Regions from separate parts of the Kaistia nematophila genome, predicted to be linked through region 3. Evidence: riboswitches for the same ligand, from Rfam matches in the RefSeq annotation. Region 3 holds a riboswitch; each other region holds the start of a gene.
What was found. A riboswitch is a leader RNA that binds a small molecule or an ion and turns the genes downstream of it on or off. The one in region 3 is predicted to bind cobalamin.
Positions count from the first base shown of each region.

Region 1 (5,804 bases), 590 kb from region 3:
AATACTGCACCATGTCGTTGCGCTCGAACTCGCCATGGACGAGCACGTCGAGCCCGATTTCCTCCTGCCAGCGGATCGCCGCCTCGGTCTCATGGCACAGGAACGCCTCATAGGCGGTGTCGTCCAGGGCGCCCTTGGCATGCGCGGCGCGCGCCTTGCGCACCTCTGACGTCTGCGGGAAGGAGCCGATCGTCGTCGTCGGGAAGGCCGGCAGGTCGAGCACGCCCTGCTGCAGCGCGTGCCGCTCGACAAACGGGCTCGCCCGCCGCGCTTGCTCGGCGGTGACGGCGGCGGAGCGGGCCGCCACGGCGGCGTCATGAACCCGGGGCGACGTCGAACGCGTGCCGACGGCAAGCACCGAGGCGGCGATCTCGGCGGCGACGCTCTCGCGCCCGCCCGCCAGCGCCCGGCCGAGGCTCGCCAGTTCGCCCATCTTCTGGACGGAGAAGGCCAGCCAGCTCTTCAGCTCGGCGTCGAGTTCGGTTTCCTGTTCCAGGTCGATCGGCACATGCAGCAGCGAACAGGACGAAGCGATCTGGATATGATCCGAACCCCGGCGCGCCACCACCGGCTCCAGCCGGTCGAGCAGGGTGGCGAGATTGGCGCGCCAGATGTTGCGGCCGTCGATGACACCAAGCGACAGCACGAGCCCGCGCGGCGCCTTCGCCAGCACGGCATCGAGCTGCTCCGGCGCGCGAACGAGATCGAGATGCAGGCCCGCGACGGGCAGCTCCAGCGCGGTGTCGAGATTGTCGCCGAGCGCGCCGAAATAGGGGGTGAGCATCAGCTTCAGCTTGGGCAGCGCATAGGCGAACATGCCGTAGGCGACGCGGAGCGCCTGCCGGCTCTTGTCGTCGAGGTCGAGGACGAGGCAGGGCTCGTCAATCTGCACCCATTCGGCGCCGTTCGCCGCCAGCCGGCGCAGCATCTCGACATAGGCCGGCAGCAGGCCGGGCAGCAGCGACAGCGGATCGAGCGAGGCATCCTTGCTCTTGCCGAGTTTCAGATAGCTGACGGGACCGAGCAGCACCGGCCGCGTCTCGTAGCCGAGCGCCTTCGCCTCCAGATATTCGTCAAGCGGCTTGGTCGCGGCGAGGCTGAAGCGCTGCCCGGCCGTGAATTCCGGCACCATGTAGTGGTAGTTGGTGTCGAACCACTTCGTCATTTCGAGCGCCGGCACGCCCTGCCCCGCGCCGTGATGATGATGCCCGCAATCCGCATGCGCGCCATCGCCCTGGCTGCCGCGCGCCATGGCGAAATAGGTGTCGAGCGGCACCGGGCCGCCGGTCCAGCCATAGATCTCCGGGATCGCCCCGACCATGAGGCTGGTGTCGAGCACATGGTCATAGAGCGAGAAATCGTTCGACGGGATGTTGGTGACGCCGAGCGCATGCTGGCGCGCCCAGTTGGAGGCGCGAAGCGCGGCGGCGCTGGCGAGCAGGTCATCGGAGCGGCTCTTGCCGGACCAGTAGCTTTCGAGGGCAGACTTGAGCTCGCGGCGCGGACCGATCCGCGGCGTACCGAGCGTGCTGACAGGCAGCGTGGAAGGAGAAGGAGACATCGGCTTACCCCAAATGTTTGGGGGCAAAGGCCGAGCGGACGCATGCGTAGAATCCCGGCGCGAAGAACGGCGGGCGCAAGCGCACCACCGGGACACCCCGCCCAGGGACGTTATGAGGTCGCGGCAGGTCTCCTGGCTCGCGGGTCGCCGCCCCGGCCCGGCCTTCCCGAAGCTCTCGCTTCAGTGACACGGAATGGACCCGGGCTCGCCGCTCACAGTTGCGGGGGCAGCTCCGGCATTGCCCGCCCCTTCGGACAGACGCACCGGATTCCCTCTTAGCCCTGGCGCCGCGCAGACGGCCCAGGGAACCACGACGCCCGACTCCTAGGCGTCGTGCCGCCCTCCGTCAAGCGGGATATAAAGATATCCTTATATCAACATGAGGCCTATTCGAACGCCGCCGCATAGATCTCCGGCTTGAAGCCGGCCAGCAGGCGACCGTCGCCGAGATCGAGGATCGGCCGCTTGATCATCGAGGGCTGCGCCTGCATCAGGCCGATCGCCTTGCTGGCGTCGAGATCCTGCTTGTCGGCGTCTTCGAGCTTGCGGAACGTCGTTCCCGCCCGGTTCAGCACCGTCTCCCAGCCCAGCTCGCCGACCCAGCGATCGAGATGGGCGCGATCGATGCCCTCGGCCTTGTAATCATGGAACGCATAGGAAATGCCATTGGCATCAAGCCACTGCCGGGCTTTCTTCATCGTGTCGCAGTTCTTGATGCCGTAGATCGTGACCGTCACGCCGTCTTTCTCCTGTGAGGCAGGCTGGCTGGATCCAGCCGCCCGCGATTCCCTGCGCCGATCATAGCGGCTGCCACGCCAGACATGCAGATCCGGCCTCCGCGAAGGCCGCGTGCAAGACGCCGCAGCGCAATCTGCATGCGGCCATGCGCCCTGCCGGGCGGCGTTGACGGGCCGTCGAGCCGACGAATATAGCTAGCCTTCATTATAATTAATTTGGATTCACACTTGCTTCTTCAAAGGCTTCCGGTCGCCCGGCAATTTGCGGAACCGCGCTCCGGACAGGCTCCATCCGGAGCATCCCAGCGCACGTCCGCCAGACTGTCCCGTCTGGGGCTGCTGCTTGCCCTGACGACGGCGCTCGGCGGCTGCGTCGTCGTCGGGCCGGATGTCGAGAAGCCGACAGTCTCGCTGCCGATGAAATGGAGCGCCGGCTCCGCGGTCAAGCCGTCGAAGCCGCCGGAGCTGTCGCAATGGTGGCAACACCTCGGCGACCCGATGCTCGATGATCTGGTGAACGAGGCCGTCGCCGGCAATCTCGACGTCGCCACCGCCAAGGCCAGCATCCGCGAAGCGCGCGCCAGCTACCGCCAGACGGTCGGCACGCTTCTGCCGTCGGCCAATGGCAGCGGCGCCGCCACGCGCAGCAAGAGCAATGGCGACGTCTCCAGCCAGTTCCAGGCCGGGCTCGACGCCAGCTGGGAGCTCGACCTCTTCGGCGGCAACAAGCGCGCCGTCGAGGCGGCCCGCTATGGCATGGATGCGGCCGAGGAAGAATTGCGCGCGGCTCTGCTCACCATGATCGGCGACGTCGCCAGCAACTATGTCACCGCCCGCGGCTACCAGGCCCGCATCGCGCTCGCCAGGCGCACGGCGGCATCGCAGCGCGAGACGGCGGCGATCACCCGCAACAAATTCGAGGCCGGCGGCGCCACCGCCGCCGACGTCGCAACGGCCGAGGGCCAGGCCAGCAGCACCGAGGCCGGCATCCCGTCGCTCGAAGCCGCCTATGCCGAGACCGTGCACCGCCTCTCCGTCCTGACCGGCCGCGCTCCCGGCGCCCTGGTCGAGCGGATGAAGAAGCCGAAACCGGTCCCGGCGCCGCGCCTGCCCATTCCGGCCGGCATCCCGGCCGATATCCTCACCGCCCGCCCGGATGTCCGCCTCGCCGAGGCGCAATATGCGAGCGCGACGGCGAAGATCGGCCAGGCCGAGGCGGCGCGCTATCCAAGCGCCAGCCTGACCGGCAACATCGCCACCAACGGTGCCAAGCTCGGCGATCTCGGCAAGAGCTCGTCGATCAGTTGGGCCTTCGGTCCCACCCTGACGGTGCCGATCTTCAACGGCGGCCAGCTGAAGGCCGCGGTCGAGGTGACGCAGGCCCAACGCGACCAGAGCTTCATCGCCTATCAGGCGGCGGTACTGACTGCGCTCGAAGACGTCGAGAACGCCATCGTCGCGCTGTCGCAGGAGCGCATCCGCTCCGGCAAGCTCGCCTCGGCCGCCCGCTCCTATGGCGAGGCCAACACCGTCGCCCGCACGCTGTTCCAGGCCGGCTCCTCCAGCTTCCTCGACGTGCTGACCGCCGAGCGTTCGCTCTATTCGGCCTCGGACGCCCTGATCGAAAGCCGCGTCGCCATCGCCACCGACTATATCGCGCTCAACAAGGCGCTCGGCGGCGGCTGGAGCGGCACGATCGACAGTTCGAAGCCGGTCATCGTCGACAAGCGAACGGGCCCGCATATTGCCCGGCAATAGTCGCCAGCGCCGCCGCTTTCTCCACCCCGACATCGCCTCGCCGACACCGTGCGCCGCTTCCCTGCGCACCCGGCCCAAGGCAGTCCAGCCCTATTTCGGAAAACGCCCCGCATGAGCACGAACCCCAAAGGCAGGCGCTCCCGCCTCCCCCTCCTGATCCTCGCGCTCATCGTGCTGGCGGGCGCCGGCTACGCCTTCCGCTCCAGCATCACCGGCGCCAAGGCACCGGCGATGATGACGGCAACCGTCTCGACCGGAAACGTCGAGGAGACGGTCCTGGCGACCGGTACGCTGAAGCCGTCCAAGCTCGTCGCCGTCGGCGCGCAGGTCTCCGGCCGCGTCACCGCGCTCAAGGTCGAGCTCGGCCAGCAGGTGAATAAGGGCGACCTGATCGCCGAGATCGACTCGGTCACGCAGGAGAACGCGCTCCGCACCTCCAAGGCCGCGCTCGCCAATATCCGGGCCCAGCGCGTCGAGAAGGAAGCCTCGCTGCTACTCGCCGAGCAGACGCTGGCGCGACAGAAATCCATGCTGGCGCAGAAGGCCGTCTCGCAGGCCGATTTCGAGACGGCGGACGCCAACGTCAAGACGACCCGCGCCCAGATCGAGGCGCTCGACGCTAGCATCATCGAGGCGGAAGTCGCGGTTTCGACCGCCGAGGCCAATCTCGGCTACACCCAGATCACCGCGCCGATCGACGGCACCGTGCTCGCCGTCGTCACCCAGGAAGGCCAGACGGTCAACGCCGCCCAGTCGGCGCCGACCATCGTCATCATGGGCCAGCTCGACGTGATGACGGTGCGCGCCGAAATCTCCGAGGCCGACATCGTCCGGGTCAGCGCCGGGCAGCCGATCTATTTCACCATCCTGAGCGATCCGGAGCGGCGCTACGAGGCGACGCTCGCCTCGATCGAGCCGGCGCCGGAATCGATCCGCAGCGACAGCAGCTTCTCGACCTCGTCGACGACGACCTCCTCCTCGTCGACCTCGTCGGCGATCTACTACAACGGCATCTTCAACGTCCCGAACGAGGACGGCCGGCTCCGCACCTACATGACGGCCGAAGTCCATATCGTGCTCGGCAAGGCCAACGATGTGCTGACGGTCCCGGCCGTGGCCCTCGGTCCGCGCAACGCCGATGGCAGCTACACCGTTCGTGTCGTCGAGGGCGACAAGATCACGCCGCGCAAGGTAGATATCGGCCTCAACGACAAGGTCATCGCCGAGGTCAAGTCGGGCCTCAAGGCCGGCGACAAGGTCGTCACCGGCGAGGGCTCCGCGACCGCCTCCGCCGCCGGTTCGCGCCGGATGGGCGGCCCGCCGCCGATGGGGTTCTGAGCGAATGCACGCCCCGAACACCGCCGAACCGCTGATCACGCTATCCGACCTGCGCCGGGAGTTTCCCTCCGGCGACGGCACGATCGCGGTGCTCAAGGACGTTGACCTCTCGATCGCCGCCGGCGAGATGGTGGCGATCGTCGGCGCGTCCGGCTCCGGCAAGTCGACGCTGATGAACATTCTTGGCTGCCTCGACCGGCCGACCTCCGGCAGCTATCGCATCTCCGGCCGCGAGACCTCGCTGCTGGAGCCGGACGAACTGGCGGCGCTGCGACGCGAGCATTTCGGCTTCATCTTCCAGCGCTATCACCTGCTCGCCGAACTGACCGCGCTCGGCAATGTCGAGATCCCGGCCGTCTATGCCGGCCAGTCGCCACAGGACCGGCAGGTCCGCGCCGCCGCCCTGCTCG
Region 1 covers NZ_JAPKNK010000002.1:662,778-668,581, forward strand. Annotated here, with positions in the region: gene metE (5-methyltetrahydropteroyltriglutamate--homocysteine S-methyltransferase) at 1-1,561, opposite strand, end outside; cobalamin riboswitch at 1,667-1,889, opposite strand; gene OSH07_RS07400 (ArsC family reductase) at 1,948-2,298, opposite strand; gene OSH07_RS07405 (efflux transporter outer membrane subunit) at 2,629-4,056, shown strand; gene OSH07_RS07410 (efflux RND transporter periplasmic adaptor subunit) at 4,168-5,394, shown strand; gene OSH07_RS07415 (MacB family efflux pump subunit) at 5,399-5,804, shown strand, end outside.
Region 1: another riboswitch for cobalamin. It lies ahead of metE (5-methyltetrahydropteroyltriglutamate--homocysteine S-methyltransferase); the one in region 3 lies ahead of OSH07_RS04635 (CbtB domain-containing protein).

Region 2 (5,804 bases), on a different contig from region 3:
CGGCGCCCTGCCAGTCGCGGGTCGCGACCGTCTTGTTGGCGAGCCGCGCCTTGGCGTCGTCGATGGCGTGGGCGTATTGCGGCAGCCAGCGCGCCTGGGCGACCAGCAGCTCGTCGACCATCTGCCAGACCTCGTCCGGCTGGCAGATCGCGCCGACCAGCGGGTCGTGCAGCACGGCGAGCTTCAGAAGCTCGACGTCGCCGGTGACGGCGGCATGCACAGCCATGCGCTGGACGTTGATCGACGACAGGCAGGTGGCGGCGCAGGCCTCCGGCAAGCGGATGCCGGCCGTCATGTTGAGGCCGAAACGGTCGACGAAGCCGGTCGACTCGATGATCGCATCCTCCGGCAGGTTGGCGATGATGCCGCGGTTCTTGACGTTGAAGTGGCCGCGATAGACGCGCCCGGTCTCCAGCGCCTCGAGGATGTGGCTGGCATGCTCGTTCGAGCGCTTCTTCGGATCGAGCGGCTTGCCGGCGTCTTCCAGGAACTTCGGGAAGTCGGTCTCGAACCAGTTGCGCGTCTCGGTCGAGTGGCGGAGATAGCCGCCGGTCTCGCCATGGATCCAGTTCGACATGTCGATCCAGCGATGGATCTCGTCCGGCCGCTTGCGGTACCAGGGCAGGTATTCCGACAGGTGGCCGTTGCTCTCGGTCGAGTAGAAGCCGAAGCGCTTCAGGACGTCGATGCGGACCTTTTCCTGCTGCGAATAGACGGGATGCGCCTCGAAGGCGGCGATCAGTTCGTCCTTGCCGATCTTGCGGCCGCGGAAGCGGATGTCGACGTACCAGGTCTGGTGGTTGATGCCCGAGCAGATGAATTCCAGCTCGCTCTCGTCGGTGGCACCGAGCACCTCGGCGATCTGCTCGCCGCCATGCTGCACGCCGTGGCAGAGGCCGATCGTGTCGACCTTGCCGTATTCGATCGCCGCCCAGGTGTTCATCGCCATCGGGTTGGCGTAGTTCAGGAAGCGCGCGCCCGGCTCGGCGACTTCGCGGATGTCCTTGCAGAAATCGAGGATGACCGGGATGTTGCGCTGGCCATAGAGGATGCCGCCGGCGCAGATCGTGTCGCCGACGCACTGGTCGACGCCGTACTTCAGCGGGATGCGGATGTCGTCGGCATAGGCTTCGAGGCCGCCGACGCGCACGCAGCTGATCACGTAGCGGGCGCCGGCCAGCGCCTCGCGGCGGTTGGTGGTCGCCGTGATCCGGGTCGGCAGCTTGTTCTCCGCGACCATGCGGTCGAGGATCTGGCGGACCATGGAGAGATTGTGCTCGCTGATGTCGGTCAGCGCGAATTCGACCTCGCGCAGTTCCGGCACGCAGAGGATGTCGGAGACCAGCTTCTTGGTGAAGCCGACGCTGCCGGCGCCGATAATGGCGATCTTGAAACTAGACATGGCGTTTCTGGGGTTCCTCGGGGGCGGTCGTCGCGCCAGCGGCGCTATGCCAGGCCGCGCGGCGCGATGGGGCATTCAGAAAAGGTTCGAAATTGCCTCGAATTCGGCAGGGCGCTGGCAGCCTTGGGTGGTATTGGCTCATCCGGCTGCTCTTTTTCTTCGCCCGGTCGCTCTGCGTGAGGCTAGTATGCGCAAGGTTCAGGCACGGACCAGAGAGAATTTGTGCTTTCGCGGGTGATTTTATGCTCGACAAACTGGCGCTTCGCGCCCCGGTCATGAAGACGGTTTCGCTGCCGCGCGGCCGCCACAGGCTGCACACCATGCCGACCAGCACGGGCTACGAGACGCGCAGCGACGCGAGCTATAGCTGGGACGGCCGCAAGCGCGGCCAGACCCCTTTCACCGTGCTTCAGCACACCGTTTCGGGCTTCGGCAACCTGCGCTATGAGCGGCGCAATTATCGCGTCGGCGCGGGCGAGACGATGCTGGTGATCGTGCCGCACAACCACTGCTATTCCGTCGAGCCGGGCACGCCCTGGGAGTTCTTCTGGATCTCGATGAACGGGCAGGAAGCGCTCCGCATCCATCGCCAGATCCTGGAAGCCACGGGGCCGATCCTGCGGCTCCGGCCCGACACCATCGACCACCTCGCCGATTGCAGCCTGCGGCTGGTCGAGGGCGGCGGCGAGACCCCCGGCGCGGCTTCGGCGATCGCCTACGAGGCGGCGACGGCGCTCTATGACGACGTGTTCGGCTCGCATGGCGCCTCGCTCGCCGACAATGGCGTCATCCAGCGCGTGATCGAGCACATCCTCGCGAATCTCGACAAGCCGCTGTCGGTGCCGGAGCTGGCCGAATTCTCCGGCTTCAGCCGGGCGCATTTCTCGCGCATGTTCGCGGCGAGCGAGGGCATGCCGCCGGCCGAGTTCGTGCTGCAGGAGCGGATGCGCCGCGCCGCCCGCCTGCTCGCCGGCCAGCAGGTCTTGTCGGTGAAGGAGGTCGCGGTGCTGTCCGGCTTCGACGATTCCAACTATTTCGCCAAGGTGTTCCGCCGCTTCTTCGGCACCAGTCCGACCGAGTTCCGCACCACCGGCATGTATGCGAGCGCCTGCTGAGGCCGGCCGCCCACCTGATTCGTTGTGAGTCAAGAATAACTACATGTTGACGGAGAAAGCCGAGAAGCGCACTACATCTGCGTGTCGAGGCTCTTTCGAGTCGCAAGATCCGGGAGTTTGAGGGAATGCCGGGACGCCCTGAAAAGGGTGAAGCCGGAGCTGCCCCCGCAACTGTGAACGGCGAGTATCTGTCCGGAGAGACCACTGGAACCGTGAGGTTCCGGGAAGGTGGGCAGAACGACGACCCGTGAGCCAGGAGACCTGCCTCGACAGATTGAAAACGTCCTCGGGCGGGGTGTCCCGGTGGAGCGCTGGAACCGTGCGGCCTTTTTCGGGCCGCGCGTTCTATTCGCTTCGGCTCGCCCCCGCTCCAACATCTGGGCTGAAGCCGATGTCACTCACGATCGATTCCGACCGCAGCGTACCCCTCGCGTCCAACCCGTCGCATTCGCCGGTTCCGGTTCCGTCCAAGGCGTCTGCCGCCGCCACGCCGGCATTTCATGTCATTCGTCGCAACGGCTCGGTGTCGCCCTTCGACGCCGCCAAGATCGCCGTCGCGCTCACCAAGGCGTTTCTCGCCGTCGAGGGCAACAGCGCCGCCGCCTCGCGCCGCGTGCACGAGATCGTCGACGACCTGACCGGCCAGATCGTCAGCGCGCTGACGCGCCGCGTCGGCTCCGATCGCGCGCTGCATATCGAGGACGTGCAGGACCAGGTCGAGCTGGCGCTGATGCGCGGCGAGCACCACAAGGTCGCCCGCGCCTATGTGCTCTATCGCGAGGAGCGCGCCCGCGCCCGCCGCACGGCCGAGGCGGCCGTTCCCGCCGGCGCGCCGCTGTTCCAGGTGCGCGGCGCCGACGGCATCCTCCGCCCGCTCGACGAGCGCCGCCTGCAGCTCGTGGTCGACGAGGCCTGCGCCGGCCTCGCCGATGTCGACGCCGCCGCGATCCTCGCCGAGACGCGCCGCAACCTCTATGACGGCATCTCGCCGGCCGAGCTGGCGCTGGCGCCGGTGATGGCGGCGCGCACGCTGGTCGAGAGCGAGCCCAACTACGCCTTTGTCAGCGCCCGCCTGCTGCTCGACATGCTGCGCGCCGAGGCCGTCTCCTTCGTCGAGGGCGTCGTGGCGCAGCCGACCCAGGCCGAGATGGCGACCCGCTATGCCGACTATTTCCCCGCCTTCATCCGCGTCGGCATCGAGCACGAGCTGGTCGATCCCGAGCTCGGCCGCTACGACCTCGCCCGCCTTGCCGCGGCGCTGAAGCCCGAACGCGACCTCAACTTCCAGTTCCTGGGCCTGCAGACCCTCTACGATCGCTATTTCCTGCAGACCGGCGGCACCCGCATCGAGCTGCCGCAGGCCTTCTTCATGCGCGTCGCCATGGGCCTGGCGCTGCGCGAGATCGACCGCGAGACGCGGGCGATCGAGTTCTACGACCTCTTGTCGTCGTTCGATTTCATGGCCTCGACGCCGACCCTGTTCAATTCCGGCACGCTGCGGCCGCAGCTTTCCTCCTGCTTCCTGACCACGGTGCCGGACGATCTCGACGGCATCTTCAAGTCGGTGAAGGACAATGCGCTGCTGGCAAAGTATTCCGGCGGCCTCGGCAATGACTGGACGCGCGTGCGCGGCCTCGGCGCCCACATCAAGGGCACGAATGGCGAGAGCCAGGGCGTGGTGCCGTTCCTGAAGGTGGCGAACGACACCGCGATCGCCGTCAATCAGGGTGGCAAGCGCAAGGGCGCCGTCTGCGCCTATCTCGAGACCTGGCATGTCGACATCGAGGAATTCCTCGATCTCCGCAAGAACACCGGCGACGACCGCCGCCGCACGCATGACATGAACACCGCCAACTGGGTGCCGGACCTGTTCATGCAGCGCGTCGCCGAGGACGGCGTCTGGACGCTGTTCTCGCCCGACGAGACGCCGGACCTGCACGACCTCTACGGCCCCGCCTTCAAGACCGCCTATGAGGGCTACGAGGCGAAGGCGAAGCGCGGCGAGATGCGCGTCCACAAGGAGGTCAAGGCGACCGACCTCTGGCGCCGCATGCTGACCATGCTGTTCGAGACCGGGCATCCCTGGATCACCTTCAAGGATCCCTGCAACATCCGCTCGCCGCAGCGCCATGCCGGCGTCGTGCACTCGTCCAATCTCTGCACCGAGATCACGCTCAACACCTCGAACGACGAGGTCGCGGTCTGCAATCTCGGCTCGATCAACCTCGCCCACCACATCGTCGGCGACGGCCTCGATCTCGACCGGCTGGCGCGCACCGTCCAGACGGCGATGCGGATGCTCGACAACGTCATCGACATCAATTTCTACACGATCCCGGAGGCGCGCCGCTCCAACCTGCGCCATCGTCCGGTCGGCCTTGGCCTGATGGGCTTCCAGGACGCGCTGCAGGCGCTGCGCATTCCCTACGCTTCCGAGGCGGCCGTCCGCTTCGCCGACGAGAGCATGGAGGCGATCTCGTTCCATGCGATCTCGGCCTCGACCGACCTTGCCGCCGAGCGCGGCCGCTATCCGAGTTTCGAAGGCTCGCTCTGGTCGCAGGGCGTCCTGCCGATCGACTCGGTCGAGCTGCTTTCGGAAGCCCGTGGCGGCCTCGATCTCGACCGCTCGACCGTGCTCGACTGGGAAGGCCTGCGCGAGCGGGTGAAGACCGTCGGCATGCGCAATTCCAACACCATGGCGATCGCGCCGACGGCGACGATCTCCAACATCTGCGGCGTGGCGCAGTCGATCGAGCCCGGCTACCAGAACCTCTACGTCAAGTCGAACATGTCGGGCGACTTCACGGTGGTGAACGCCGCCCTGGTGCACGACCTGAAGGCGCGCGGCCTCTGGGACGAGGTGATGGTCTCCGACCTCAAATATTTCGACGGCAGCATCGGCCCGATCGACCGCATCCCGGACGATCTGAAGGCGCTCTATGCCACGGCCTTCGAGATCGACTCGTCCTGGCTGATCGAGGCGGCGGCGCGCCGGCAGAAGTGGATCGACCAGGCGCAGTCGCTCAACCTCTACATCGCCAATCCCTCGGGCAAGAAGCTCGACGCGCTCTACCGGCTCGCCTGGCAGCGCGGCCTGAAGACGACGTATTACCTGCGCTCGCGCTCGGCGACGCATGTCGAGAAGTCGACGCTGAAGGGTACGGACGGCAAGTTGAACGCCGTCTCTGCGGTGATCGCCACCGCGCCGGCAGCCGCCGCGCCGATCGTCGTGCCGGCGGCGATCAAGCCGGCCCCCCAGCCGATCGCGATCCCGATCGGCGAAGCCT
Region 2 covers NZ_JAPKNK010000004.1:96,995-102,798, reverse strand. Annotated here, with positions in the region: gene melA (alpha-glucosidase/alpha-galactosidase) at 1-1,402, opposite strand, end outside; gene OSH07_RS11340 (AraC family transcriptional regulator) at 1,645-2,517, shown strand; cobalamin riboswitch at 2,588-2,800, shown strand; gene OSH07_RS11335 (ribonucleoside-diphosphate reductase subunit alpha) at 2,909-5,804, shown strand, end outside.
Region 2: another riboswitch for cobalamin. It lies ahead of OSH07_RS11335 (ribonucleoside-diphosphate reductase subunit alpha); the one in region 3 lies ahead of OSH07_RS04635 (CbtB domain-containing protein).

Region 3 (5,804 bases):
CGCGTCTGCCATTCGCCGACCGGCTATGGCCTCAGCCAGACCTATGGCACCTCGGCCGGCACACAGGATTTCGACTCCGTCGAGCAGGCCGATGTTATCCTGCTCATCGGCGCCAATCCCACCGACGCGCATCCGGTGTTCGGCTCGCGCATGAAGAAGCGGCTGCGCGAGGGCGCCAAGCTGATCGTCGTCGATCCGCGCCGCATCGATCTCGTGCGTACTCCGCATGTCGAGGCAGCCCATCACCTGCCGCTGAAGCCCGGCACCAATGTCGCGGTGCTCACCGCCATGGCGCATGTCATCGTCACCGAGGGGCTGGCCGACGAGGCCTTCGTGCGCGAGCGCTGCGACTGGGACGAGTTCCAGGACTGGGCCTCCTTCGTCGCCGACCCGCGCCACAGCCCGGAGGCGATCGAGGCGGTTTCCGGCGTTCCGGCGGCGGATCTCCGCGCCGCCGCCCGGCTCTATGCCACCGGCGGCAATGGCGCGATCTATTACGGCCTCGGCGTCACCGAGCACAGCCAGGGCTCGACCACGGTGATGGCGATCGCCAATCTCGCCATGGCGACCGGCAATATCGGCCGGCCCGGCGTCGGCGTGAACCCGCTGCGCGGCCAGAACAACGTCCAGGGCGCCTGCGACATGGGCTCGTTCCCGCACGAGTTCTCCGGCTATCGCCATGTCTCGGGCGACGAGACGCGGCAATTGTTCGAATCGCTCTGGGGCGTGCCGCTCGACAGCGAGCCGGGCCTGCGCATCCCCAACATGCTCGACGCCGCTGTCGATGGCGTCTTCAAGGGCCTCTATGTCCAGGGTGAGGACATCCTGCAGTCCGACCCCGACACCCGCCATGTCGCGGCCGGTCTCGCCGCCATGGAGTGCGTCGTCGTGCAGGACCTGTTCCTGAACGAGACGGCCAACTACGCCCATGTCTTCCTGCCGGGCTCGACCTTCCTGGAAAAGGACGGCACCTTCACCAATGCGGAGCGCCGCATCCAGCGCGTCCGCAAGGTGATGCCGTCGAAATCCGGCAAGGCGGACTGGGAGATCACGCTTGCGCTCGCCCACGCCATGGGCTTCAACATGAATTACGCTCATCCGTCCGAGATCATGGACGAGATCGCGCGGCTGACGCCGAGCTTCGCCGGCGTTTCCTATGCCAAGCTGGAAGCCGAGGGCTCGGTGCAGTGGCCCTGCAACGAGAAGGCGCCGCTCGGCACGCCCGTCATGCATATCGACGGATTCGTGCGCGGCAAGGGGCGCTTCATGGTCACCGAATATGTCGCGACCGACGAGCGCACCGGCCCACGCTTCCCGCTGCTGCTCACCACCGGCCGCATCCTGTCGCAGTACAATGTCGGCGCGCAGACGCGGCGCACGGAGAACGTCGTCTGGCACGAAGAGGACCGGCTGGAGATGCACCCGCACGATGCCGAGCAGCGCGGCGTGCAGGACGGCCAGTGGGTGAAGCTCGCCAGCCGCTCCGGCGAGACGAGCCTGCGCGCGCTGATCACCGAGCGTGTTGCGCCCGGAGTCGTCTACACGACGTTCCATCATCCGGGCACGCAGGCGAACGTCGTCACGACGGATTTCTCCGACTGGGCCACCAATTGCCCGGAATACAAGGTGACGGCGGTGCAGGTTTCCGCCTCCAACGGCCCGACGGCCTGGCAGGAGAGCTACGAGGACCGCGCCCGCAGCAGCCGTCGAATCCTGCCGGTCGTCGAGGCGGCGGAGTAGGGCCATGAAATCGCCCGTCCGCCGCGTGCCGAGGATGCTCTGGCGCGCCGATGGCGCGGCGGCGGGCGAGCGCGCGATCCCGGAGGAGGTAGCTGTCGCCCTGACCTATGACGGCAGCACGCAGGCCGTGATGATGGCGACGCCGGCGGACCTCGAGGACTTCGCCGTCGGCTTCAGCCTCTCGGAAGGCATCGTCGCGGATGCGCCCGAGATCGAGCGGCTTGAAATCGTCGAGCAGGAGATCGGCGTCGAGCTGCGCATGTGGCTCGCCGCGTCTCGCGGCCAGGCGCTGGCGCAGCGTCGGCGCTACATGGCCGGGCCGACCGGCTGCGGCCTCTGCGGCATCGACAGCCTCGCCGAGGCGATGCGCCGTGTGCCGCCGGTCGACCAGGCCACGCGCTTCAGCGCGCGGGAGATCCGCGGCGCGCTGGCGGCGCTGGCGCCGCTGCAATTGTTGAACGGCGAGACCCATTCCATGCATGCCGCCGCTTTCGCGCTGCCGGGGAAGGGCGTCGTTGCATTGCGCGAGGATGTCGGTCGCCACAATGCGCTCGACAAGCTCTGCGGTGCGCTGGCGCGGGACGGCATCGACGGGGCGTCCGGCATGGTGATCCTGACCAGCCGCGTCTCGGTCGAGATGGTGCAGAAGACGGCCATGATCGGCGCGCCGTTGATTGTCGCCGTGTCGGCGCCGACCGCGCTCGCCGTCCGCACAGCCGAGGCCGCCGGCATCACGCTGGCGGCCATCGCGCGCGGCGACAGCTTCGAAGTCTTCACCCATCCGCATCGGATTGCCGAGGAAGTTGCAGCCCATGTCGTCTGATACGTCCGAGAAGCTCGTCTACATGGCGAACCAGATCGGCAAGTTCTTCGCCAGCCAGGGCGCGGAGAAGGCCCCTGCGGCGATCGCCGAGCATCTGCGCAAGTTCTGGGACCCCCGGATGCGGGCCGGCATTCTCGCCCATCTCGACGCCGGCGGCGCCGGGCTCGACCCGCTCGTCCGCCAGGCGGTGGAGAGATTGCGCGAGATGGCGGCGGCGCGATAGGCGCGTTCGGGCGGCCGGGAGACCGCCCGGCGATATTTATGCGGCTGCGGATCCGGGTTCGATCGTTCGAGTTATCCCCACGCCAAACCCGCGGGAACGCTACGTTTTGGCGCCCCTTGCCCTATATGGGCGGAAAACATGCGTTTTAGGTCTTTGCAAGCCGATACGGGCTTTGCTATAGCCTCGCTCACAGCAGCGGCGACGCTGTTCCGCGATAGCTCAGTTGGTAGAGCAGGTGACTGTTAATCACCGGGTCGTTGGTTCGAGTCCAACTCGCGGAGCCAAATTCGATCAAGGGGTTGGATGGATAGCCATCTAGCCCCTTGATTGTTTCCGAGCCTCGACGAGGCGAGGAAAGGGGCCGCATACGCTGTTCCGCGATAGCTCAGTTGGTAGAGCAGGTGACTGTTAATCACCGGGTCGTTGGTTCGAGTCCAACTCGCGGAGCCAGTTTTGATCAAGGGGTCGGATGGATAGCCATCCGGCCCCTTGATTGTTTTCCGCCTCGCGCTTGGCGCTCGGCGTCTCTCCCGGTTCACTGCGGACGGCAGGACGGGGTGTTGCAATCGGGCCGGCCTCTTCCACATAAAAGGACAGCCTCGAGCCTCCCGCGACGCGGGTTGATGGCGGGCTTTGAACAATCCTCCCGGGAGTGCCCGACCCGCATGGCATCCATTCGTTTCGGCAAGAAGGCGATCTCCCTCCCGCGCAGCCGCACGGCGCGCGTCGCCATCGGCGGCGGCTTCCTGCTGGGCGGCGTGCTCGGATTCCTGCCGGTGCTCGGCTTCTGGATGGTGCCGGTCGGGCTGGTGGTGCTGTCGCACGATTTTCCGCGCGTGCGGCGCCTGCGCCGGCAATCCGAAGTCGCGATCCTCCGCCGCTGGGCCCACTTTCGCAACAAGGGCACCGCCGCCGCCAAATGAGCGGCGACTTGCGCCGGAGCGGCAATCCATCTAGCGTCATTTTGCGTCGGTTCCCCCGATGGACCCAAGGTTCAGGGGGATGAAATGGGAATTCGGTACGGAAGGACCCCTAGCGGGATTCCAATGCCGAAGCTGCCCCCGCAACTGTATGCGGCGAGCGACCTCGCGATGGCCACTGGGAAACCGGGAAGGCGTCGAGGAAGCTGCGACCCGCGAGCCAGGAGACCAGCCAGCGCCTCATACCAGTCAGCCGTCGGTGGGACGGCCAAGGAGACGCTATGTCCAATCTTTCCAAGGCCGCAACGCGGTCCACGTCGATTTCCGGTGTAGAGGCGCAGGCGGGTTCCCGCATCGTCCCGGCCCTGTTCGCCGTCGCCTTCGGTCTGTTCCTGTTCATCGGCACCGGCTTCGCCGCGCCGAGCCTGATCCACAACGCGACTCACGACACCCGGCATTCCCTCGGTCTGCCCTGCCACTGACGCCATAGGGATCAACATGTTCAAGACGATCATCCTCAGCGCCTTCGGCGCGGGGCTTGCCGTGGGCATTGCGCTGTCCGTCGTTCAGGCGGTCACCACCGAGCCTCTGATCCTCCACGCCGAAACCTTCGAGAACGCCGAGCCGGCGCCGGCCGCCGCCGCCGCGCCGCACGAGCACTCGACGACCGAGGCCCATGCGCATGAGGCGGCCGCTCCCGAAGCCGCTCCGGCGCATCAGCATGACGAGGACGCGTGGTCGCCGGCGGACGGCTTCGAGCGCTCGGCCTACACGCTGCTCGCCAACCTGCTGATGGGGGTCGGCGTTTCGGCCGTTCTGCTCGGCCTGATGTCGATCCGCGGCGGCAAGATCGACGCGCGCACCGGCGTGCTCTGGGGCGTGGCCGGCTTCTTCGCCGCCTCGCTGCTGCCGTCGCTCGGCCTGTCGCCGGAGCTTCCCGGCACGGCAGCCGCCGAGGTCACCTCGCGGCAGGTCTGGTGGCTCTCGACCGTCGCTGCCTCGGCGATCGGCCTTGCGCTGATCGTTTTCAGCGGTTCGTGGCTGCTGAAGGCTGCCGGCCTTGTCATCGGCGTGCTGCCGCATGTGATCGGCGCACCGGTGCCGCCGACGCTCGAAGCCTCCTATCCGGCTGGCCTCGGCGGCGAGTTCGTCGCGGCCTCGCTGGTGGTCAGCGCGCTGCTATGGGCGCTGTCGGGCCTCTTCTCCGGCTGGCTCTATCAGCGCCTGTCCCGGACGGCCTGAGATCGTGGCACCTTCCGCGCCGCGCACGGCGCTCGTCCTCGGCGGCGCCCGCTCCGGCAAGAGCCGCTTCGCCGAGGAACTGGTGGCCCGCACCGGGTTGCCGGCCACCTACCTCGCCACCGCCGAGATCCGCGATGCTGAAATGCAGGCGCGGATTTCGGCGCATCGCGACCGGCGAGGCCTCGACTGGACGACGGTGGAAGAGCCGCTCGACCTGACAGCCCGGCTGGCTGATCTCGCCGATCCCGGCCGCGTCATCCTCGTCGATTGCCTGACGCTCTGGCTCTCCAACCTGATGGAAGCGGAACGTGACGTCGTCAGTGAGGGCGACGCGCTGGCGGCCGCGCTCGCCGAAGCGAGGGGGCCGGTCGTGCTGGTCTCCAACGAGGTCGGTTCCGGCATCGTGCCGATGAACGCGCTCGCTCGTCGCTTCGCCGACGAGCAGGGCCGCCTCAATCAGAAGATCGCCGCCGCCGTGCAGACCGTCTTTCTTGTGGCCGCTGGCCTCCCGGTGCGCCTGAAACCCAATCCGAACCCGGAGTTCGTCCTTTGACCGCCCGTATTCCCGCCACCATCGTCACCGGCTTCCTGGGAGCCGGCAAGACCACGCTGATCCGCAACCTGATCGCCGGCGCCGAAGGCCGCCGCATCGCGCTGATCGTCAACGAATTCGGCGACATGGGCTTTGACGGCTCGCTGCTGTCGGATTGCGACGACGACGACTGCAAGCCGGATACGGTGATCGAGCTCACCAATGGCTGCATCTGCTGCACCGTCGCCGACGATTTCCTGCCGACGATCGAGCAACTGCTCGCCCGCGAGCCGGCGCCCGATCACATCGTCATCGAGACATCCG
Region 3 covers NZ_JAPKNK010000002.1:71,656-77,459, forward strand. Annotated here, with positions in the region: gene fdhF (formate dehydrogenase subunit alpha) at 1-1,740, shown strand, start outside; gene fdhD (formate dehydrogenase accessory sulfurtransferase FdhD) at 1,745-2,563, shown strand; gene OSH07_RS04615 (formate dehydrogenase subunit delta) at 2,553-2,786, shown strand; tRNA gene OSH07_RS04620 (tRNA-Asn) at 2,995-3,070, shown strand; tRNA gene OSH07_RS04625 (tRNA-Asn) at 3,161-3,236, shown strand; gene OSH07_RS04630 (hypothetical protein) at 3,452-3,709, shown strand; cobalamin riboswitch at 3,740-3,957, shown strand; gene OSH07_RS04635 (CbtB domain-containing protein) at 3,988-4,188, shown strand; gene OSH07_RS04640 (CbtA family protein) at 4,205-4,948, shown strand; gene cobU (bifunctional adenosylcobinamide kinase/adenosylcobinamide-phosphate guanylyltransferase) at 4,953-5,501, shown strand; gene cobW (cobalamin biosynthesis protein CobW) at 5,498-5,804, shown strand, end outside.